DNA from 3 places in the Caulobacter sp. RL271 genome. Region 2 is predicted to be linked to each of the others. Evidence: predicted binding sites of a transcription regulator. Region 2 holds the regulator's gene; each other region holds the start of a gene.

Region 1 (7,763 bases), 230 kb from region 2:
GCTCAACAGCCACCACCGCCGCGCCAGCTGGAACTGGTTCCTGGGCACGGCCGAGGCGCGGGGCAGGGGCGTCGGACGCGCCGCCCAGGTGCTGGGCCTGGACCGCGCCTTCGGCGAGCTGGGCCTGCACAAGGTGTTCGCAGAGGTCATGGCCGACAACGACGCGGCCCTGAAGGCCCAGTCGTCCGCCGGATTCCGCCGCGAGGGTTATCTGCGCGGCCACGTCCTGAAGGACGGCCAGCCGCGCGACGTCGTGCTGCTGGGCATCCTGGCTTCGGAATGGACCGAGCTGCGCGAGGACGCGCGCCGGGCGCTTTCGGACGCAAACCTTATCGCGGCTTAACGTCAATTCTTAACAGGACGTCAGCGGCGGACTGGCAAGGATACCAGCGGGGGACTCCGAGTCCCCGTCAGGACAGGCCGTGATCTCGTTCGATTCCAGCATTCTGCTCAGCTACTATCAGGCCCGCGCGGGCGTGACGGGGGCCGCCGCGTCTGGAACGAACACCTCTTCCGGCGCGAAGGCCGTGGTGCCCACCGCGCCGTGGCTGAGCGGCTCGACGCCCCCGGCCAGCGACCTGGTCCGCTCGGCGCTGAACGGCCGCAAGTTCGTCGACGAGGCGGCCAGCGCCACGACGCTGAAGGGCGCCAGCGGCGACTACAAGAAGCTGTTCGCGACCTACCAGGCCCTGAACACCCTGTCAGCGCTGGCGACCCGCGCCGGCGAGAAGGGCGTCACCGACGGCGAGGTGTCGCGCCTGCAGACAGCGCTGATGAAGGGGCTGGGCGAGATTAGCGGCTATGTCCAGAACCTGTCGCTGGACCAGGCGCGACTGACCACGGGCGCGGTCATGACCACGGACAAGAGCACCGTGGGTGTACCCAAGGCGACCTACACCTACACCACGGACACTATCTACAGCGGCCAGATGGACGACGAGGTGCCCCAGTTCCAGGGCTCGGTTTCATTCAACGTCGCGGTGAAGAGCTTCGGGGTCAGCAGCAACGTGGCCATGGACCTGTCCGAGATGGGCTCGACGCCCCGGACCATGTCCAACGTCGTCAGCTACATGAACAACAAGCTGAAGGACGCCGGTTTCCGGACGACCATCTCGCTGCAGCGCACGACCGGCGAGGAGCGCACGGTTCAGGTCGCCGGCAAGCCGGTGACGCTGCCGGCGACCGGCGACGACTTCGCGCTCAAGATCAACGGCGACTCCGTCGAGCAGCTGACCTTCAGCGCCCCGACCACGGCGCCGGCTGTCTATGTGACGACCAAGGCCGGCAATCCCGATCCGGACAAGGACACCACCACCGACGACGCCGTCTACGAGACGACCCTGACCAAGTACAGCACCGCTGGAACGGGCGGCGGGGCGGGCGCGGGCGCGCCGGGCGGCAAGGTCTTCACCGAGACCCTGCAAGGCACGATCTCGGGCGTGCGCAAGTCTGTCACCGGGGCGGACGGCTCGATCTACATGCTGGCCGACGTCGACACCGCGGTGGACGGCAAGACCGACCTCGACGGCCAGGTCATCAAGGGCCAGAGCGACGTCGCGCTGCTGAAATACGACAGCGCCGGCCACCTGCTGTACGCCCGCACCCTGGGCGCGACCGACGAGGCCAGCGGCCTGTCCCTGGCCGTGGCCGACGACGGCGGCGTCGCCGTGGCGGGCTCAGTCACCGGGCGCCTGGCCGGCGCGGTCAACGGCCCGATCAACAGCGGCGACACGGCGACCACGAGCGACAGCTTCGTCACCCGCTACGACGCCATGGGCGACGAGCAGTGGACGGTGCGCCGCGGCGGCCTGCAGGACGACGAGGCCACGGCCCTGGCCTTCGGCGCGGACGGCGTCCTCTATGTCGGCGGCCGCAGCAAGTCTGACCTGCCGGGATCGACCGGGACCGACCCCAGCGGCGGCTGGGACGCCTATCTGTCGGCCTTCGCCACCGACGCCAACGGCCAGCCCAAGGCGCTGTTCACCCAGAAGTTCGGCACGACCGAGAACGATTCCGTCTCGGACATCGTGGTCAACGGCTCGCAGGTCATCGTCGGCTCCAAGGAGAACGGCGAGGCGATGCTGCGCAGCTTCGACGTGGCGACCAGCGTGGTGACCGAGAACGTCACCCAGCTGGACCAGTACGGCGCCTATCAGAGCGTTCCGGTCACCTACACCAAGACCGCCACGGCCACCGCCGGCGCCACGCGCGACCTGGGCTCGCTGAAGGGCGGCGACCTGGTGGGGCTGAAGATCGACGGCGGCCAGCTCTATGTCGGCGGCTACACGGCCAACAACCTGATGTCGATCAACGGCGCCACGACCGCGCCGTCCGGCGGCATGGACGCCTTCGTCGGCCGCATGTCGCTGGACATCTCCAACAACAGCGCCGACGCCTTGACCTACTATGGCGGCACGGGCGACGACACGGTCACCGGCTTCGACGTCAAGAACGGCACCGCCTGGCTGGTCGGCTCGGCGGGCGCGAACCTGGACGGCCAGACGACGGTCGGGAACAAGGACGGTTATGTCGCCCAGGTCAATGTCGGCACCGGCGCCGTCGACTGGAGCCAGCGCCTGACCGGCAAGGACGGCTACGCCACCCCGACCTCGGTGGCGGTCGCCTCGTCGGGGGCCTCGGCCCTGGACCTGTTCGGCCTGCCCGCCGGGACCATGGACTACACCCAGTCTGACCGCATCACCTCGGCGACCGCGGCCCGGGCTGGCGACACCTTCCAGATCCGCACCCGTGAGCGCGGCGCCCTGACCACGATCAAGATCGAGGCCAACGACACGCTCGAGACCCTGGCCGACAAGATCAAGCGGGCCTCGGGCTTCCGCGCCAAGGTCGAGATCGGCTCCAGCGGCGACAGCCGGGTGCTGAAGATCAGTCCCGCCTCCAACACCTCGACGATCGAGATCGTGGCCGGCAAGGGCGGCACCGACGTCCTGACCTCGCTGGGGCTGGCGGGCGGCGTCGTGCGCGCAACCAAGACCGACGGCGGCAAGACCGTCTCGGCCGATGGCAACGGCCCGGTCTACGGCCTGCAGCTGCCGCCGGAGCTGGACCTGACCACCGACGCGGGACGCAAGAACGCCAATGTGGTGATCACCCGGGCGTTGTCGCAGATCCGCACGGCCTATCGCGAGATCTCCGATGCGGCCCTGGGTGTGAAGAGCGACACCGGGAAGACCTCGGGCAAGACCGGCGGCACGGTGCCGGCGTATCTGACGAACCAGATCTCCAATTATCAGGCGGCGCTCAACCGCCTGACCGGCGGCGGCTGACCCTCTTTCTGGCCGGCCAAGCTTGAAAGCGTCATCGGCGCGTCGTAGCCAGGGGTCATGGACTTTCTGAAAGATCGACGGGTCATCCTGGGCGGCGGCGCGGCGCTGGCGCTGCTGGCGGGGCTGGGCATCGCCGTGGCCGTGATGTCGGGTCACGACAAGAAGCCGACCGAGGAGCCGCCGGCCTCGCGCGCCGGGCTCATCGTCGAGACCGGACGCGACGACGACACCAAGCTGGATCCGGCGCGCCCGCTGCGCTGCTTCGTGGGCGGCGCCTTCGTCGGCGAGATCACCCTGGCCGAATGCGCCAAGAAGAACGGCGTGGCGACCGGCGCCCTGGACGTCGGCGTCGACGAGACGGGCGCCTTGGCCGCCGCCGACCAGGCCGGCACCGTGCTGACGCCGTTGCCGCCGGCGCCGACCGTCAGCGCGCCGGCGGCCGCCGCGCCGTCGAACCCGGCCGCGCCCTCGACGCCGACCGGCGCCTCGGCCAGCGCGCCGCTGGCGGCCTGCTGGCGCTACGCCGGCAACGAGTGGCGGCGCCTGCCCGGCGAGATCACCCTGAACGCCTGCGCCCAGCAGCTGTTCAACGGCCGCTGCGAGAAGACCGGTGGCGCCACCTACGGCCGCTGGGGCGATGAGACGCTGCGCCTGGTGCCGGGCCGTGTCGAAATCTCGGCCGACAACCGCAGCTTCCACACCGCGTTCGACCAAGGCTCCAACTGCTCTATCCCGAACGCGGGATAGGTTTTATAAGTGTAATCCATGAAGCAGACCGTCCTCGCCGCCGCCGCCGTCCTGGCCGTTTCCAGCCTCGCGCTCACGGGGTGCGAGAAGCAGACCAAGGCGCCTTTCGAGCAGGGGGTCTGCTTCCAGGTCGCGACCAACAAGGACGGTACGCTGCGTTTCAATCCGGTGGCCCGAAACGTGCCGCAGATGGAGGAATGCGCCGCCACGCTCGAGGGCGTGCGCATCCGCTTCGTCCGCATGGGTCAGTCCAACAGTCTGGGCATGGTCGGCGCCTACCAGGGCTCGTTCATCTTCCTCGAGAAGGAAGGGATCTATGTCGGCCAGACCTATGAGGGCCCGCGCTTCATGTCGCTGGTCCGCACGGGCGACGGCCGTCTGGCCGTGCCGGGCGCCATCCGCCGCGAGCCGTCCCAGTAGCGCTTGAGGTCGGAGGGAAGGGCGCATCGTCCGTCCACAGCCCTCTTTCCCGTCCACAAGAACGTTAAGAGAACAAAACTTGCGCCCGCGTTAGCCTCTCGTTAACGTCCGCTCTCAGATTCCGGCGCGAGGGTCGCCGGGCGAGAGCAAGGGCGAGCGATGGCTGGCAGCGTCAACAAGGTCATTCTGGTGGGCAATCTCGGGGCCGATCCCGAGATCCGCAGCCTGGGTTCGGGCGACCGCGTCGCCAATCTCCGCCTCGCCACGTCCGAGACCTGGCGCGACCGCAACAGCGGCGAGCGCAAGGAAAAGACCGAGTGGCACCGTGTCGTGATCTTCAACGACAACCTGGTGAAGGTCGCCGAGCAGTACCTGCGCAAGGGCTCGACCGTCTACATCGAGGGCGCGATCCAGACCCGCAAGTGGACCGACAACACGGGCGTCGAGAAGTACTCGACCGAGATCGTGCTGCAGAAGTTCCGCGGCGAACTGACCATGCTGGGCGGTCGCAGCGACAACGCTGGCGCCTCCTCGGGTGGCGGTGACGAATACGGCGGCGGCTATTCGGGCGGCGGCGGCTCCAGCTTCGGCGGCGGCCAGCGCAGCCAGCCCAGCGGCCCCCGCGAGAGCTTCTCGGCCGACCTGGACGACGAAATTCCGTTCTAGAAATCATCATTTTTCCGAGTGTGCGGATCTTCACAGTCTGATCCGCGCCTCGGCCTTAGACGGAACCGGTCTGCTTCTCTTCGGAGCTCGGATCGGTGGGAACAGTGGAGCAGCCCGTACGGCGGCCTCGAGCCAATGACGGAGAGCCTCCACAGGGGCGAGCGGCGAGCGATCCGGGGACGGGCGCTCGCCGCTTTCTTATGGAAATGGCGCTAGCGGATCAGGTCGGCGGGGTTCGTCCAGCGATATCGCGCCACCTCGACCACGCGACCGCCTGGAACCTCTTCGGCGTACCGCGTCGTCTCGACGCCGCCCAAGCGTTCGTAGAACGCCAGCGCCGCAGCGTTCGGCGCATAGACCTCCAGATGCAACGGCGCGCCGGCGTGTTCGTCGACCAGCCACCGCGCCGTTTCGGCCAGCAGCCGCGTTCCCAGGCCGCCGCCCTTGCGCTCGGGCGCGACGTGCAGGTTGTCGAGCAGGGCGCCGATCCTCGGATTCAGCCGGAACGAGGCGTATGCCAAGCCGATCGGGGCGCCGCCGTCCATCGCCGCCAGGATCAGGTCATGGGCCGGATCGAAATGCTCGAACCGGGTCCGCCATGTGGCGCGGGAGACGTCGAACAGATCGTGGTCGAGATAGGCGTCGCCATAGAGGCCGCGATAGGCGCTCTGGCGACTGCGCGTGTGCAGGTCGGCGATAGCGTCCGCATCGTTTCGGGACGTCCCGAGTCGGATGATGTCTGGTCTCACGCCCATCAAAAGAAGCGTATCGCATCGCGAAGGCAAGCCACCCCAATCGTCCGCTCGCCGCTCAAGTCGCGGGTTTGCAGCGTCTCTGTCCGAAATCTCGCCAACTCCGCCATTCGGACAACGTTGTCATTGGAATTATCTACCGAATTCTCTTGTTGTTACCCGGAACGCGAACCGCCAGTGGACGCGTTCTTGGGCGAAGTGCTACTGAAACGCCCGGATATTGCACTGCGGGATCACGACAAAGCAGCGCTGTTCCAAGGTGAGACGACCCCATCAGAGGGCGCGACCTTCTTCACTGATCGCAGGGTGAGAAAATATGCCGGTTGAGACGTTGACCAAGGCCCGTTGGGTGTACGCATTCGGCGGAGGCGGCGCGGACGGCGACGCCTCGATGAAGAACCTCCTTGGGGGCAAGGGGGCCAATCTCGCGGAGATGTCGGCCCTGGGGCTGCCGGTCCCACCCGGCTTCACGATCACCACCGAGGCCTGCGTCCACTACTACGCCAACGGCAAGCAGTATCCGACAGAGCTGGCCGAGCAGGTCGCCGCCGGCCTGGCCAAGGTCGAGGAGCTGACCGGCAAGACCTTCGGCGACGTCGCCAACCCGCTGCTGGTCTCGGTGCGCTCGGGCGCCCGGGCCTCGATGCCGGGCATGATGGACACGGTGCTGAATCTGGGCCTCAACGACGAGACCGTTGAAGGCCTGGCCAAGCTGTCGGGCGACCGTCGCTTCGCCTATGACAGCTACCGCCGCTTCATCCAGATGTACTCGAACGTCGTGCTGAACCTCGAGCACCACATGTTCGAGGAGATCCTGGACGACCACAAGGATCGCCTGGACGTCCACGTCGACACCGGCCTGACCGCCGACGACTGGGCCGAGGTGATCAAGGACTACAAGGCCGCCGTCAGCGACTATCTGGGCAAGCCGTTCCCGCAGGACGCCCAGGAGCAGCTGTGGGGCGCCGTCGGCGCGGTGTTCGCCAGCTGGATGAACGACCGGGCCAAGTTCTATCGCCGCATGCACGACATCCCGGAAAGCTGGGGCACGGCCGTCAACATCCAGTCGATGGTGTTCGGCAACATGGGCGACACCTCGGCGACCGGCGTGGCCTTCACCCGTAATCCGTCGAACGGCGACAACCGCCTGTATGGCGAGTTCCTGATCAACGCCCAGGGCGAGGACGTGGTGGCCGGCATCCGCACGCCGCAGTCCCTGACCAAGGTCGCCCGCGAGGAAATGGGCGACGTCGCGCCCTCGATGGAAGAGGCGATGGCAGAGGTGTTCGGCCAGTTCAAGTCTGTGGTCGAGACCCTGGAGCGTCACTACCGCGACATGCAGGACATCGAGTTCACGGTCGAGCAGGGCAAGCTCTACATGCTGCAGACCCGCAGCGGTAAGCGCACCGCCAAGGCCGCGCTGAAGATCGCGGTCGACATGGCCGCCGAGGGCGTGATCAGCAAGGAAGAGGCCGTCGGCCGTGTCGAGCCGGCCTCGCTGGACCAGCTGCTGCACCCGACCATCGACCCGACCGCCCATCGCGACGTGGTCGCCAAGGGCCTGCCGGCCTCGCCCGGCGCGGCGACCGGCAAGATCGTCTTCGACAGCGACGCCGCCGAGAAGGCCGCCGCCAACGGCGAGTCCGTGATCCTGGTGCGCGAGGAAACCTCGCCCGAGGACATTCACGGCATGCACGCGGCCCGCGGCATCATCACGGCGCGCGGCGGCATGACCAGCCACGCCGCCGTCGTGGCGCGCGGCATGGGCCGGGCCTGCGTCTCGGGCGCCGGCGACGTCGCCATCTTCGAGAAGGAAGGCCTGTTCCGCGTCCGTGGGCGCGAGTTCAAGGCTGGCGAGATCATCACCATCGACGGCTCGACCGGGGACATC
Region 2 (7,763 bases):
GGCGACGGCCGCCTCGGTCGAACGCTCGCGATCGGTGTCCTCGACGCGAACAAGGAACTTCCCTCCCGTATGCCGGGTATATAACCAGTTGAACAGCGCCGTGCGGGCCCCGCCGATATGCAGGAAACCGGTGGGCGATGGGGCGAAGCGCGTGACAACGCCCGTCGTGGAAAGGCCGGTAGGGGTGGGGTTCGACATGGACTTCAAGGCTGCAGGGCTGAACGCCGGAACGGCGTCGAAGAACGCGAGCCGCGACGCGGCTTGGGCGGGGCGTCTTAGCACGCCGCTTCCCGCCGGGACCAGCGCTTTTCCGCATCGCGGCGAACTTGGCATTGCCGTCAAAAATACAACGGTTTCGGTATGTTAGGCGTCGAAGTCATCGATGGCGCGTCGCCGGCGCCCGCGACGCGGTTCTCGTGGCCAGGCCTGGCCGCATTGGCGATGGCCGAGCTGCGGGTCAATGCGGAGCGCGCCTTCCTGTGGACGCCGGTCGCGTTCGGTCTGGGGGCGGCGGCCTATCTGGAGGCGGGCCGGGAGCCGTCCGTGTGGGGGCTCGGCGGCCTGGCGCTGCTGTTGGGGACGGTCTGGCTGATTTTGCGCCGCCGCGAGGCGACGACGTTCGTCCTGGTTCTGGTCGGTCTCATGGCGTTCGGCGCGGCCGGCGGGCTGGCGGCCAAGATCCGTAGCGACCGCGTGGCGGCGCCGATCATGGCGGGTGAACGCGTCGTGCGGCGCGTGGACGGTTTCGTCGTCGACGTCGTCAGTCCTGGCGCGAGCGGGCCGCGCGTGCTGATCGCGCCGGCCTCGGTGTCGGGGCTGTCGCCCGAACGAACACCGCGTCGAATCCGGGTGACGATTGGCGAGAACGAGACCCCAGGGCCGGGACGGGCCGTACGGCTGAAGGCCATGTTGGGACCGCCGCCGCCGCCCGCCGCGCCGGGTTCCTATGACTTCGCCCGCGACGCCTGGTTCGACTCGGTTGGGGGCGTCGGTTTCACGATCGGAGAGATCGCGCCGGCGCGACTGGATCCGCCGCCCTGGCGGCTGCGTCTGTCCATGGCGGTGAACGCCTTCCGCTGGAGCCTGGCCGAGCGAATTCTAGCGCGGATGGGGCCGGGCAGCGGGGGTATCGGCGCGGCCATGGTCACGGGCCATGAGGCCTGGATCACGGAAGAGCAGACCCAAGCGATGCGGGCCTCCGGCCTGGCGCACATCCTGTCGATCTCGGGCCTGCACATGGCCATTGTCGGCGGCTTCGTGTTCGGCGTGGCGCGGCTGGGCGTCGCGGCCTGGCCATGGCTGGCCCTGCGGGCGCCGGGCAAGAAGATCGCCGCCGTGGCCGGGCTGGTCGCTGTGCTCGGCTATCTGGTCATCTCTGGCGCGCCACCGCCGGCCGAGCGGGCGGCGATCACCGCCAGCGTGGCGTTCCTGGCCATACTGTTCGACCGGCGGGCCATCACCTTGCACGGCCTGGCGGTGGCGGCGCTGCTGATCCTGGCGCTGAAGCCCGAGACCGCCGGCGAGCCGGGTTTCCGGATGTCGTTCGCGGCCACCGCCGCGCTAGTAGCTTTGGCGGAAAGCTGGCCACAGCCGGTGCGCGAGATCTCCACGCCCTGGTGGATTCGCTGGCCGCAGGCGGGGTTCACCTGGTTGGCCGCCAGCGTCGCGGCCAGCCTGGTCGCGGGTCTGGCCACCGCGCCGTTCGCCATGCAGCATTTCAACCGCGTCGCCGTCTGGGGTCTTCCGGCCAACCTGGCGGTGGCGCCGCTGTCCTCGTTCGTGATCATGCCGTTCCTGGCCGTCGGCACCCTGCTGGAGCCCTTCGGCCTGGGCGCGCCGTTCCTGGCTGTCGCTGGTTGGGGCATCGACGGTATGGTCGGGATCGCAAACGCCTTCGCCGGCGCCCAGGGCGCTCAGCGGATCGTGGCCAGCGCGCCGCCCCAGGTGCTGGTGATCGCCTTTCTGGGTCTGATGATCCTGTGCCTGTGGCGCGGGAAGCTGCGTTGGATCGGCGCGCCGCTGGCCTTGGCCGTCGCCCTGTGGCCAAGGCCGGCGCCGCCCGATGCCTGGATCGCCGCCGATGGGGCCACGGCCGCCGTGCGCTCGGGCGATGCGGCCGTCCTGCTGCGCACCGACGCCAAGCGGTTCGGGGCCGAGCTGTGGGCCCGGCGCCGGGGCCTGACGCCGGCGACCTGGAGCCTCTATGCCTGCGACAAGCGGATCTGCGCGCCGGCCCTGGGCGCGCCGGTTCGGCTGTCCCTGGCCTGGAGCCGCAAGGCCCCCGACGCCGAAACCCTGTCGGGCCTGTGCGTGAACAGCGAGGTCGTGGTGATACGCGGCGCCGCGCCCGAGCGCATCCCGCCATTGTGCGCCGATACCGTGCTGCTGACGGCCGAAGACTTCGCGCGGGGCGGGGCCGCCGAACTCTATCGCCGCTCCGACGGCTGGCGCATCGTCTGGGCCCAACCCTTGCGGGGCGATCGACCGTGGAGCCGCCCTTCGGGCAGCCGCCTGCTGACACCTGATGGCACGGGTGGCGGCTAAGTCTCGCTCGCCTTCTGGAGGATCCGTGATGTCGAACCCGTTCGCCGCCCGCCGCGCGGCCTTCCGCGCCCTGCACGCCGAAGGTTGTTTCGCCTTGCCCAATCCCTGGGACGTCGGCAGCGCCAAGAGGCTGGAAAGGCTGGGCTTCAAGGCCCTGGCCTCGACCAGCGCCGGAGCCGCCTGGGCCATGGGCAAGGACGACGGCCAGATAACCCGTGACGAGGTGATCGCTCACCTGACACAGCTCTGCGCCGCCACCGACCTGCCGGTGAACGCCGACTTCGAGGCCGGTTTCGCCGACACGCCCGAAGGGGTCGGAGAGAGCGTCGCTCTGGCTATCCAGGCCGGCGTCGCTGGGCTGTCGATCGAGGACTGGTCGGGCTCGGCGCTCTACGACCTGCCGACCGCCGTGGCGCGGCTCAAGGCGGCTCGCGCGGCGATCGACGCCTCGGGCCAGGACGTGATCCTGGTCGGGCGCACCGAGGGCTATCTACGCGGCGTCCGCGACCTGGCGCCGACCCTGGAGCGTCTGAAGGCCTATGCCGAGGCCGGAGCGGACTGCCTCTATGCGCCGGCGGTGACTGATGACGATGAGATCCGCGCCATCGTTCAGGCCGTAGCGCCCAACCCGGTCAACGTCCTGTTCTGGGGATCCGAGATGTCGGTGCAGAGCCTGGGCGCGCTGGGCGTTCGCCGGGTCAGCACCGGGGCCTCCCTGGCCGCTGCGGCTTGGTCCGGCTTCGATGTCGTCGCCAAGCGGTTGGCGGAGGAGGGGCGTCTGTAACCGCCTCTACTTGAAGACGACGCTATAGCTTGGGTTTCGCGAGGAACTCGCGCTTCGGAGCCCGGTCGAGCGATATTCGATGGTGAGGGTGATGGACCGGCCGGCAGTCGGCTGGCCGTCTTTGGCGACGCTGTCCACCACGACGTCCGGCAGCAGCCGCTTGGCGGAATCGTCGAAGCCTCGGCCCGCTGGCGTGACTGACAGCAGTTCGCAATTCTCGAGCCGGGTCTTGTCGTTGACCAGGCAGCGGGCCTGGACGTCTCCGGCCACGCCCATTCGCTGAGCCTGATCAGGATAGTAGGCGCTGAATGGCCAGCGTCTCGCGTGACGGAGTTCGACGTCCTGTGGCGTCAGTGGCGCGGCCGTTGCGATCTGCGCCATGACCAGCCAAGCGACAATCATGGCATATCTCTCACACGAAAAAGGCCAGCCTCTGAGGGGCTGACCTTCTTAAATCACAGATTGAGTATATTCGCCTAGTGGTAGCGGCGGATCAGACCCACCAGCTTGCCCTGCACCTCGACCTGATCGGGGCCGAAGATGCGGGTCTCGTACTTGGGGTTGGCCGCTTCCAGGGCGATCGAGCCGCCCTTCTTGCGCAGGCGCTTCAGGGTGGCTTCCTCGCCGACCAGGGCGACGACGATCTCGCCCGAGGTGGCGGTGTCGCCCTTCTTGATGATCACGTAGTCGCCGTCGAGGATGCCGGCCTCGATCATCGAGTCGCCCTGCACCTCGAGGACGTAGTGCTCGCCGTTGCCCAGCATGGCCTCGGGCACCGGAAGGCGCTCGCGCTCGTGCTGGATGGCGTCGATCGGCGTGCCGGCGGCGATGCGGCCCAGGATCGGCAGTTCGCGGCTATCGTTGGCCGGAGCCGCCGATGGCGCCGGGGCGGGCGGCGCGCCGCCGCCTTCGAACACCTGCGGCCGGAAGGCGCCGCGCCCCTTGGGCGGGGCGGCCGTCGTGGCCTGTTGCGGCAGCTTCACCACCTCCAGCGCCCGGGCCCGGTGCGCCAGGCGGCGGATGAAGCCACGTTCTTCCAGCGCCGTGATCAGCCGGTGGATGCCCGACTTGGACGCCAGATCCAGGGCTTCCTTCATCTCGTCGAAGGACGGGGAGACGCCGGTCTCCTTGATACGCTCGTGGATGAACATCAGCAGTTCGTGCTGCTTGCGGGTGAGCATGTCGACCTCGGCTGGAGCGCGGAACAAACCGCAAACCTTGCGAATGTTCTCTAGGCGTTCCGCGTCAAAGTCAAGTCGGGGCGCGACCCTCGTGAAAAGCTTTGCAAAATCAAAGCCTAGGCGGCCGAATAGAGTAAATGTCGCCCAGAATCAAAAGCTTAACGAAAGCTTTCAGGCGCGCTTGCGGGCGACGATGATGTCCTGGTCCTGCAAGGGCTGGCGACGCCAGACGCCGAGGGCTTGGTTCAGCACGTCGAGGCCCAAATCGTCGTACTGGACCAGGATCGGCTCGAGGTCGTAGCCGATCACCGACTCCGGCAGCTCCGGCGTGGCGGTCCAGCAGCCGTCCAGACGATGGACCATGTCAAAGGCGATCTGGCCGTTGCCGGTGTTGGCGCGGGCCTCGTCGTCGATCAGGTACCAGGAGACGATGCTGGTCCCGCCGGGCTTCAGCACGCGGGCGATCTCACGGGCGAACTGGGCCTGGTCGGCGGCCAGCAGGTGGGTGAACACCGAGCCCAGCCAGACATAGTCGAAACTGGCGTCCGGATAGGGGAAGACGTAGGCGCTGGCGGGCTGCGAGCCGGCCGGGTTGTAGCGGTCGCTATGCATGTCGGCGTGCACGAACGCGAATCGCGGATCGCCCACGGCGATGTTGGCCCTGCACCAGTCGATGGCCTGGGCCATGACGTCGAAGCCAGCGTAGCGGCCGGACTCGTCCAGATAGTCGACCAGCGGCGCGGCGGCGCGGCCGATGCCGCAGCCAACGTCGAGAATGGCGTGGTGCGGTTGCAGGCCGGCCTCGATGAACAGACGCTTGAACTCCTGGCCCACGCGGACGTAGTCGGCGTCGGCGGCGCCGACCAGGTGCCAGAGTTCCTGCGGCGCGGCGACGGCGTCCGCATCGGCGGCGGGAGGCGGGGGCGCGATCGCTGGAGGCGCGGCGGGCAGCAGCGCGCGGCGAAGGCGGCCCAGCACCGGACGCAGGGGCGCGGGCGTGGCGCTGCGCAGCGCCGCCAAGAGTGAGCTGTCCCGCATCCGATTCCCCTTCAATCCGAAGTTGAGCGGACCCTAACGACGGTTGTGGCCTCAGCCAACCGTCGGGGCGGGCAGCTTGCGGAACGTACGGTCCAGCCGCAGGCCGTGGCCGGTCCATGAGAACAGAATCCGCTCGGCGCGGCCGACCAGGTTCTCGGCGGGGATAAAGCCCATGCCTAGCTCCGGCGGCAGGGCCACGTCGCGCGCCACGTCCCAGGCGCAGGAGGCGTAGCCCTTCGGTGTCGAGCCGGGGTTGAAGCGGCTGTCGGCCGAGTTGTCGCGATTGTCGCCCATCACGAAATAGCAGCCGGCGGGCACGGTATAGACGCCGGTATTGGCCGCCGGGGTGTCGGCGCCGAAGCTGTTGGTGGCGTAGGTTCGGCCATTGGGCAGGGTTTCGCGCAGATGGCGAACCGGGATGGGATAGTCGCCCGGCGAACCCTCGGCGTCGACGCCGGTCAGCGTCTGGCGGACCGGTGCGCCGTTGATCCGCAGAACGCCGCCCATCATCTGGATGCGATCGCCGGGCAGTCCGATGACACGCTTGATCACGTCGGTGCGGCCGTCGCCGGGCTTCTTGAAGACGACGATGTCGCCGCGCACAGGCGCCTTGTCCATCAGGCGGCCGTGGCCGATCGGCGGGCTGAGCGGGATCGAGTGCCGGCTCCAGCCGTAGGGATATTTCGAGACCAGGATGTAGTCGCCGACCATCAGGGTCGGCTCCATCGACTCCGAGGGGATCGTGAAGGGCTGGCTGAACACCGTGCGCGGGACCAGCGCCACCACCAGCACGAGGGCGACGGTCTTGAGGGTTTCAATCAGGCCCTCGGCCCAGCGCGGCTTGGTCATGCGATCCTCTCCCTTGGCTCACGCCGAGGTTAGGTCGCCGAGCTTGGCCAAATCGTGGCGTTAGCCGATCAGGACCTTCGTGGCCGCCGTTACGTCGGCGTGGCGCATCAGGCTCTCGCCCACCAGCATGGCCTTGGCGCCGGTCGCCTCCATGCGCACGACGTCGTCGTGGGTGAAGACGCCGCTTTCGGTGACCAGGAGCGCATCCTTGGGCGCCTGAGCGGCCAAACGCTCGGTGACGGCCAGATCGACGACGAAGCTCTTCAGGTCGCGATTGTTGATGCCCACGAGGTCCGAGCCCAGGGCGCCGGCGCGGGCCATCTCGGCCTCGTCGTGGACCTCGACCAGGGCGTCCATGCCCAGGCGGCGGGCCTCAGACATCAGCTCGGCCGCCAGACCATTGTCGATCATGGCCAGGATGACCAGGATGGCGTCGGCGCCCAGGGCGCGGCTCTCGGCGACCTGCCAGGGATCGACCAGGAAGTCCTTGCGGATGCAGGGCAGGGCGGTCGCCGCGCGGGCGGCGACCAGGTATTCGTCGGCGCCCTGAAAGCTGGGGCCGTCGGTCAGCACCGACAGGCACGCCGCGCCGCCCAGTTCATAGGCGCGCGCCAGGACCGGCGGATCGAAGTCCTCACGGATGAGCCCCTTCGACGGCGAGGCCTTCTTGATCTCGGCGATCAGCGAGAGCTTGCCCGGCGCGTGGTTGGCTTCCAGCGCGGCCTTGAAACCGCGCGGGGTCGAGGCGGCCTTCGCGGCGGCGTCGACATCGGCTTGCGAGCGCGCGGCCTTGCGACCGGCGACGTCCTCGCGCTTGTAGGCGGCGATTTTCGCGAGGATGTCGGTCACGCAGTTACTTCCGTGTTCGTGGTGGCCACGAGGCCGGCGAGGGCGGCCTTGGCGCGGCCTTCGTCGATGACGTCGGCGGCCAGTTCGATGCCCTCGACCAGGGTCTCGACCTTGTCGGCCACCAGGAAGGCGGCGGCGGCGTTCAGCAGCACGATGTCGCGATAGGGACCCGTCTCGCCGTCGAACAGACGGGTCAGGGCGGCGGCGTTGAACGCGGGATCACCGCCGGTGATGTCCGACAGCGCCGCGCGCGGCAGGCCGACGGCCTCGGGCGTGATCGTGAACAGGTGCATGCGACCGTCACGCCATTCGGCGACCTCGGTCTCGCCCGTGGTGGTCAGCTCGTCCAGGCCCGAGCCGTGCACCGACCAGGCGCGCTCGGCGCCCAGAGCGCCCAGGGCCTTGGCGATCGGCTCGACGAAGCGTGGAGCCGAGACGCCCACCACCTGCCGCTTGGCGCCGGCCGGATTGGTCAGCGGGCCCAACAGGTTGAAGATCGTCCGGAAGCCCAGCTGCTG
Region 3 (7,763 bases), 1.1 Mb from region 2:
CGACAGGCGATCCCAACCCCCGCCGACACCCAGCAGGTCGACTAGCCGCGCGCCCTCCGAAACGTCGGGCGTCTGATCCAGGGTCGCGACCGTCCCGGTCCGGGTGATGGTCCCGGCTAAAGGGGCACGCGCGCCGGCGATCAGCGCCAGCAAGGTGCTCTTGCCCGCGCCGTTGCGCCCGACGAGACCGATGCGTTCGGCCCCGATGACGAGGTTCAGGTTTTCGAAGAGAGGCCGGCCGTCAGGGGTGGCGGCGGAAACGGAATCCAGGGTGACGAAGGACATGCGAACCCACGGTCAGGGAAACGGGAAGGACGAAACGGTCTTCCGTCTTGCTGATCATGAGTGCCTCCATCGGATGGGAAGGCGGGTTTTAAGCGCGCGCGTCGAACGCGGCAAGCTTGGCCGGCGCTAGGTCGGCGACATCGCGTGCAGCACCCAGACCAACGACCCGACTCCACCGCAGAACACCAGGGTGTCGATCACGATCGAGCGCGGCTTGGGCGCCTTCAAGGCGTCGAACGCCTGCTGCTTGGCGCCCTGCTTGGCGCTTTCGGGGTCCTTCTTGGCCACGACCGTTCTTTCCCGGTGTCAAGGTCGAGCTTCTGCCCGATCGTGGCGCTTAGATCATGCGTGGACTGAAGAACCCGCTTCCAAACAGGGTTTAGGAAGTCCGAATAATGAAGCCGGAACAATACGCCGCCCGGTCAGAAGCAGCCGCGCTCGCGCAGGGTCGGCGGCGGCTTGCCTGTCGAAGCCAGGTTTCGCTCGCTGAAGCCGGGCGTGCGGCCGCGCCGGTAGTCGCGACAATGCTGGCCGCGCGCCGCGTCCTTGTCGTAGGTCGACGCCGTCTTCGGGGCAGGCGGGTGCTCCTGCCACTTCGTCTCGTCGATCGGCCCCACGAAGCCGGGCGAAGGGCGCTTGTCTCGAGTCCCACCGCCCCAGGCCCCATAGCACCGCTCCTTCTCGTCCGGCGTCATGTGCTCGCTACTCAGGCCCTTGCACGCCCGATAGTACCGCCCCCATCCCCATTCAGGCACGCCTTCGGTGATGCGCCAGCTGTCGATCGTCTTTCGGTCGATGCGCCAGGCGGGATCGATCGCGGGCGAGGTCGGCTCGCCGGGCGCGGGCTGGACCGCTCCGGCTTCCCCGGACGCTGTCGAGGCCGGTTCGGGCGAAGCCGTGGGAGACGGCCGCGAGGCGGCGGCTTTCGGAGCGGCCTGGCGGCGCTCGGGCGTTCGCGAACGTTCCGGTGGCGTCAGATCCAGCAGCAGCACTGGCGTTTCTTCGACCGACGGCGGCTGTTCCTCGATCAGCACCAGCGCGCCAAGGATCAGGCCATTGGCCAGCACCCCACCCGACACGGCGAGCCATCGCCTGGTCCACGCGCCCAGCCTCATCCACGCCACCTCTGGTTAAGCTGAAAAGGGAGGACGCGCGCGAATGGCGCCGCTTTCGAGGCCGTCGAATGACCAAGCGGCGCCCTATCCAAGGCGCCGCTGCTGACACTGGCTGTCAGCAGAACCGCGCCCCACACGCGCGACATTTGTTCGCATCTTGTTCTTGTGTTAATTCGCCGCTTGAGCCCTACATATAGCCGCTGCGCTGCCACCATTCTGGCGGCCCAACGTTCCGGAAAACATGGCTGAGCAACTGAACTTCATCCGCGTTCGCGGCGCCCGTGAGCACAATCTCAAGGACGTCAGCGTCGACATCCCGCGTGGCGAGCTGGTCGTGCTGACCGGCCTGTCGGGCTCGGGCAAGTCGTCGCTGGCCTTCGACACGATCTACGCCGAGGGCCAGCGCCGTTACGTGGAAAGCCTGTCGGCCTATGCCCGTCAGTTCCTGGAGCTGATGAGCAAGCCCGACGTCGACCTGATCGAGGGGCTGTCGCCCGCGATCTCGATCGAGCAGAAGACGACGTCGCGCAACCCGCGCTCGACCGTCGGCACGGTGACCGAGATCCACGACTACATGCGCCTGCTGTGGGCGCGGGTCGGGGTTCCCTACTCGCCCGCCACCGGCCTGCCGATCGAGAGCCAGACCATCAGCCAGATGGTCGACAAGATCACCGCCCTCCCGGAAGGCACGCGTCTCTATCTGCTGGCCCCCGTCGTTCGCGATCGCAAGGGCGAGTACAAGAAGGAGATCGCCGAGTGGCAGAAGGCCGGCTTCCAGCGGCTGAAGATCGACGGCGAATACTACCCGATCGAGGATGCTCCGGCGCTCGACAAGAAGTTCAAGCACGACATCGACGTGGTCGTGGACCGCGTGGTGACCAAGCCCGAGATGGAGCAGCGCCTGGCTGACTCCATCGAGCAGGCCCTGCGCCTGGCCGACGGCCTGGCCGTGGCCGAGTTCGCCAATATCGAAGAGGGCGAGAAGGAGCCGAAGCGCATCCTGTTCTCGGAACGCTTCGCCTGCCCGGTCAGCGGCTTCACCATCGCCGAGATCGAGCCGCGCCTGTTCTCGTTCAACAATCCGGCGGGCGCCTGCCCGGTCTGCGACGGCCTGGGCGCCAAGCTGGCCTTCGACGCCGACCTGGTCATCCCCGACAAGGACAAGAGCCTGCACAAGGGTGCGGTCGCGCCTTGGGCGAAAGGACCTTCTCCGCTCTATACCCAGACCCTGCAGGCCCTGGCGCGCCACTACGGCTTCTCGATGGACGAGCCCTGGTACAAGCTGTCGCCGGACGCCCGCGAGGTGGTGCTGCAAGGCTCCAAGGGAACCAAGATCAAGTTCACCTACGACGACAACGCGCGGAAGTACGAGGTCGAGAAGCCCTTCGAGGGCGTGCTGCCGAACCTGGAGCGCCGCTGGCGTGAGACGGACTCATCGTGGGTCCGTGAGGAGCTCGGCCGCTACCAGTCCGACACCCCGTGCGAGACCTGCCACGGCAAGCGCCTGAAGCCAGAAGCCCTGGCCGTCAAGATCGACGCCATGGACATCGCCGAGGTCTCGATGCTGGCCATCCGTCCGGCGCGCGACTGGTTCGCCGGCCTGGAAGGCAAGCTGACCGACAAGCAGATGGAGATCGCCCGGCGGATCCTGAAGGAGATCAACGATCGCCTTCGGTTCCTGGTCGATGTCGGCCTGGACTATCTGAACCTGTCGCGCGGCTCGGGCACCCTGTCGGGCGGCGAGAGCCAGCGGATCCGCCTGGCCAGCCAGATCGGCTCGGGCCTGACGGGCGTGCTCTACGTGCTGGACGAGCCGTCGATCGGCCTGCACCAGCGCGACAACACCCGCCTGCTGACCTCGCTGCAGGGCCTGCGGGACCTGGGCAATTCGGTGCTGGTCGTCGAGCACGACGAGGAGGCCATCCTCACCGCCGACTATGTGATCGACATGGGTCCGGCCGCCGGCGTGCATGGCGGCCAGATCATCGCCGAGGGCAAGCCCCAGGAGATCATGGACAACCCCGCAAGCATCACCGGCCAGTACCTGACCGGCGCGCGCGAGATCGAAGTGCCCGAACAGCGCCGGCCGATCAGCAAGAAGAAGGTGCTGCGCGTCGTCGGTGCCACCGGCAACAACCTGAAGAACGTCACGGCCGAAATCCCGGTCGGGACCTTCACCTGCATCACCGGCGTGTCGGGCGGCGGCAAGTCGACCTTCACGATCGAGACCCTGTACAAGGCCGCCGCGCGCCGCCTGAACAACGCCAGCGACGCCCCCGCCCCGCACGAGCGGATCGAGGGGCTGGAGCAGTTCGACAAGGTCATCGACATCGACCAGTCGCCGATCGGCCGCACCCCGCGCTCGAACCCGGCGACCTACACCGGCGCCTTCGGTCCGATCCGCGACTGGTTCGCCGGCCTGCCGGAGAGCAAGGCGCGCGGCTACGGTCCGGGTCGCTTCAGCTTCAACGTCAAGGGCGGCCGCTGCGAGGCCTGCCAGGGCGACGGCGTCATCAAGATCGAGATGCACTTCCTGCCCGACGTCTACGTCACCTGCGATATCTGCAAGGGCAAGCGCTACAACCGCGAGACCCTGGACGTGCTGTTCAAGGGCAAGACGATCGCCGACGTCCTGGACATGACCGTCGAGGAGGCCGCCGACTTCTTCAAGGCCGTGCCGCCGATCCGCGACAAGATGGAGACCCTCAAGCGCGTGGGCCTCAGCTACATCAAGGTCGGCCAGCAGGCCACGACCCTGTCGGGCGGCGAGGCCCAGCGGGTGAAGCTCTCTAAGGAGCTGTCGCGCCGGGCCACCGGCCGGACGCTGTACATCCTGGACGAGCCGACCACCGGCCTGCACTTCGAGGACACCAAGAAGCTGCTCGAGGTGCTGCACGAGCTGGCCGACCAGGGCAACACCGTGGTGGTCATCGAGCATAACCTGGACGTGGTGAAGACCGCCGACTGGCTGATCGACTTCGGTCCCGAAGGTGGCGACGGCGGCGGCCAGCTCGTCGCCACCGGCTCGCCGCAGGACGTGGCCAAGGTCGAGGCCAGCTGGACCGGCCGCTACCTGAAAGAGCTGCTGGACCGCCACGAGGAACGCCGCAAGGCGCGGGTGGCGGAACTGAAGAAAGCCAAGCGCGCCTGACTGTCTGGCGCCTTGCTGAAATGAAAAACGCCCCGGAGATTGCTCTCCGGGGCGTTCGTCTTTCCAGTCGGCTCGCCCTACCAGCCGCCGTTGCCCTCGGCGCTGGCCTCGCTCTCGCGCAGGGTTTTGTAGATGGTCGGCGCGGGGGCGAAGATGATCAGCGTCGTCAGCACCGACATCAGGCCCGAGAACATTGTCTGGGCGATGCCCATCGGCGTGAAGAACGCCTTCAGCGAGCTGCTGTCGGCCTGCATCAGCTTCCCCGCGGCGCCGATGTCGCCGGAAATGAGGGTGGCGACCGCCGAGATGATCGTGAACAGCAGCAGGAAGACGATCACGCACATGACGACGGCCAGGAAATAGGCGCCTAGCAGCCGCCAGAACTGGCCCTTGGTCAGCGGCATCGAGCGGAAGAACACCACCTTGCCGGCGTCGAAGGTCGCCGCCGAGGACAGGGACAACCGGATCGCCAGATAGACGACACCGCCCAGCGTGCCGACGAAGGCCAGCAGCGCCAGCAGCGCGCCGACCGCGTCCTTCATGATGGCGAAGAATTCGGTCAGCACGCTGCCGATCAGGAAAGCGCCGAACAGGGTCGCATTGAACAGCAGCCACACCGCGGCCTGGCGCAGCTCGTCGCCGCCGAGACGCAGTCGCAGCAGCCCACCCTCGTGGGGGCGGAGGATCAGGCGGTTCACGCCGGCGAAGGTCACCGCGTTCACCAGCGCCAGATATGGCACGGAGAGCATGGTGACCGGCACGATCTTGGCGAACGCGGCCGCCATTTCATTGGGGTCCGGCTCGCTTCCGGCCGACTGCATGTAGGTCGACAACCCGTTCAGCTCGTCGCCGAAGAAGTGGATCATCACCACGCTGTAGGCGATGGACACCACCGTCATGATCAGCGCCCAGAGGGCTACCGTCTTCAGGTTCTCCCGCACGAGGCGGAAGCCGGAGAAGGCCGCGTCGGAGGGCGAGAACTTGGACATGGCGGGCTCGGGAAAAGGCGATCGGGCGGATGCCGAACAAGCCGTAGCCCTAACAAGGTTCGCGCCGCTTCGACAGTGTCGAAGGCGGCTTTTTCGTCCGGGGTTGCGGCAAGCGCGATGGCGCCTCTAACATCCGTTTGAAAGGCGGCCGCCAGCGTCGCCGCGACCGGGAGGATGCGATGAAGCTCTATGGCGAGGCCATGCCCGCGCCCAATCCGCGCCGCGTGCGGATCTTCCTGGCCGAGAAGGGCCTGGAGGTTCCCGAAATCCCGATCGGTCTGCGCCAGGGCGGCCACCGGTCGCCCGAGCACCTGGCGCGCAACAGCCTGGGCCAAGTGCCGGTTCTGGAACTGGACGACGGGACGAGCATCAGCGAGACGGTCGCCATCTGTCGCTATTTCGAGGCCCTGCACCCCGATCCACCGCTGTTCGGCGTCTCGGCGCTGGAACAGGCCCAGGTCGAGATGTGGACGCGCCGGATCGAGTTCCGGGTGATGGTCCCGGTCGGCATGTTCTGGCGTCACGCTCATCCGCTGACCGCGCGGCTTCTGAAACAGAACGTCGAATTCGGCGAGTCGAACCGCGAGGTGGTCGACAAGGCCCAGGCCTGGCTGGACCGCGAACTGGCGGATGGTCGCCCCTATCTGACGGGCGAGGTCTATACGGTCGCCGACATCGTCGCCCAGACCACGCTGGACTTCGCCGACTTCGTGGGCCTGGCGACGCCGGTCGAGGCCAGGAACGTCCTCGCCTGGCGCGAACGGATGGCGGCGAGGCCCAGCGCGGCGGCCTGAGCCGCGCTAGTCGTGCAGGCCCGCGTCGATCTCGTCCTGGTTCAACTGGGCGAAGGCCTTGGCCGGGGCGGCGACCAGGATCACGGTCTGCAGGGTCAGGAAGATCGGCGCCAGCAGCAGGTTGGCCAGCAACACCAGGATCAGGCGCGGGTGGCTGGCGACCACGTCGCCGCCACTCGTCGGGTCGACGCCGCCGCCGACCACGTTGCCGATGACGCTGGAGATCGTCGTCCCGATCAGCGAGACCAGAGCCGCCAGGATGATGGACAGCACGTACATCCCCAGCAGGCGGAAAAACTGGCCGTGGGTCTGGATCCAGGCCTCGCGCAGGTCGATATGATGATGCGAGAAGGCGTGCGGCCCCAGCAGCGACAGGCGCACGGCCACCCATAGCGACAGGCCGATCACCGCCAGGGCGCCCAGGGTGGCGAACCAGCCGGCCGCGGCCCCCGACAGCAGCGATGCGCCCAGCACCACCGCGCCGGACGGGATCACCGTCACGCCCAGAGCCGCGGCCCAGGTGATCAGCGACACGATCAGCAGCTGCAGTTCTTCCTTGCCCAGACGCAGATAGGCGAAGCGGTCGTTCTTGGGCTCGATGACCGAACGGATGATCGCCGCCTGCAGCACCGAAGCTAGAAACAGGGCTACAGCGATCAGCAGCACCATCACCCCGCCCAGGTGGGTGATTAGGTCGAGGATCTCGCGCGGATCGGCCGAACCCATGCGCCCGGCCAGGGCCGCCCGGCCCTCATCGCCCAGAACGATCTTGGCGAACAGGCCCAGGATCGGCAGCATGACCAGCGAGAAGGTCGCCCAGGCCAGCACCGGCAGCGGCTTGCGCCGCATGATCCGCAGGCCTTGGAGAGCGGCGTCGACGGGGCGAACAGACATCTAGGCGTCCTGCGAGACCGCGCTGTGGCGGTAAAGGTGAACCAGCGCTCCGGCCCAGGCCGGCGCCAGCAACAGATAGGCGAAGATGGCGCTGGCCGCCGTCACGCCGGGTCCGCGCGCAGGGGTCAGGCCCAGCAGCCCCGCCAGCAGCAGGGGCGCGGCCAGCACTAGCGAGATGGCCAGCAGCTTCGGAACCTTGCCCCTGGTCAGCGGGAAGGCGCTCAGCACCCGTACGCCGGACTGCTCGACCGTGGCCGGGGCCGTGAACGACAGGCGTAGGCCCAGCCAGACCAGGATCGCCAGACCCGCCAGCGGCGCCAGTCCCGCGACGAAACCGCCCGGACCGGCGTTGGCCAGGGCGGTCTTCCAGGCCTCGGCTGAGCCGACATCCAGGTTAGGCGCACTGGCGCGGGCGACGCCCAGGGCGATGGCGCCGATCACCACCAGCAGGATCGAACCGATCAGCAGGAACAGGCCCAGCACCAGCAGATGCCCGCCGAGCAGCCGCCATTCGTCGCGGCCCCAGCGCAGACCC

What was found. The regulator LexA, encoded in region 2, represses DNA repair genes until DNA is damaged. The targets are predictions, from matches to a motif close to ATGTTCNCNANNTGTTCT.
Region 1: a site for LexA is predicted at 4,513-4,530, ahead of ssb (single-stranded DNA-binding protein). Genes of this name have one in related genera too.
Region 3: a site for LexA is predicted at 1,547-1,564, ahead of uvrA (excinuclease ABC subunit UvrA). Genes of this name have one in related genera too.

The regions. Positions count from the first base shown of each region.
Region 1 is NZ_CP096040.1:2,732,135-2,739,897, forward strand. It holds gene pseH (UDP-4-amino-4,6-dideoxy-N-acetyl-beta-L-altrosamine N-acetyltransferase) at 1-343, shown strand, start outside; gene MZV50_RS12970 (hypothetical protein) at 423-3,287, shown strand; gene MZV50_RS12975 (hypothetical protein) at 3,345-4,034, shown strand; gene MZV50_RS12980 (hypothetical protein) at 4,053-4,454, shown strand; gene ssb (single-stranded DNA-binding protein) at 4,614-5,120, shown strand; gene MZV50_RS12990 (GNAT family N-acetyltransferase) at 5,333-5,875, opposite strand; gene ppdK (pyruvate, phosphate dikinase) at 6,189-7,763, shown strand, end outside.
Region 2 is NZ_CP096040.1:2,965,430-2,973,192, reverse strand. It holds gene gltX (glutamate--tRNA ligase) at 1-198, opposite strand, end outside; gene MZV50_RS13995 (ComEC/Rec2 family competence protein) at 361-2,544, shown strand; gene MZV50_RS13990 (isocitrate lyase/PEP mutase family protein) at 2,573-3,328, shown strand; gene MZV50_RS13985 (energy transducer TonB) at 3,335-3,730, opposite strand; gene lexA (transcriptional repressor LexA) at 3,805-4,509, opposite strand; gene MZV50_RS13975 (class I SAM-dependent methyltransferase) at 4,681-5,547, opposite strand; gene lepB (signal peptidase I) at 5,599-6,396, opposite strand; gene trpC (indole-3-glycerol phosphate synthase TrpC) at 6,457-7,245, opposite strand; gene trpD (anthranilate phosphoribosyltransferase) at 7,242-7,763, opposite strand, start outside.
Region 3 is NZ_CP096040.1:4,093,932-4,101,694, forward strand. It holds gene MZV50_RS19140 (ABC-F family ATP-binding cassette domain-containing protein) at 1-285, opposite strand, end outside; gene MZV50_RS19145 (hypothetical protein) at 242-355, opposite strand; gene MZV50_RS19150 (hypothetical protein) at 412-573, opposite strand; gene MZV50_RS19155 (hypothetical protein) at 708-1,400, opposite strand; gene uvrA (excinuclease ABC subunit UvrA) at 1,642-4,551, shown strand; gene MZV50_RS19165 (hypothetical protein) at 4,629-5,540, opposite strand; gene MZV50_RS19170 (glutathione S-transferase family protein) at 5,720-6,334, shown strand; gene MZV50_RS19175 (hypothetical protein) at 6,341-7,228, opposite strand; gene MZV50_RS19180 (hypothetical protein) at 7,229-7,763, opposite strand, start outside.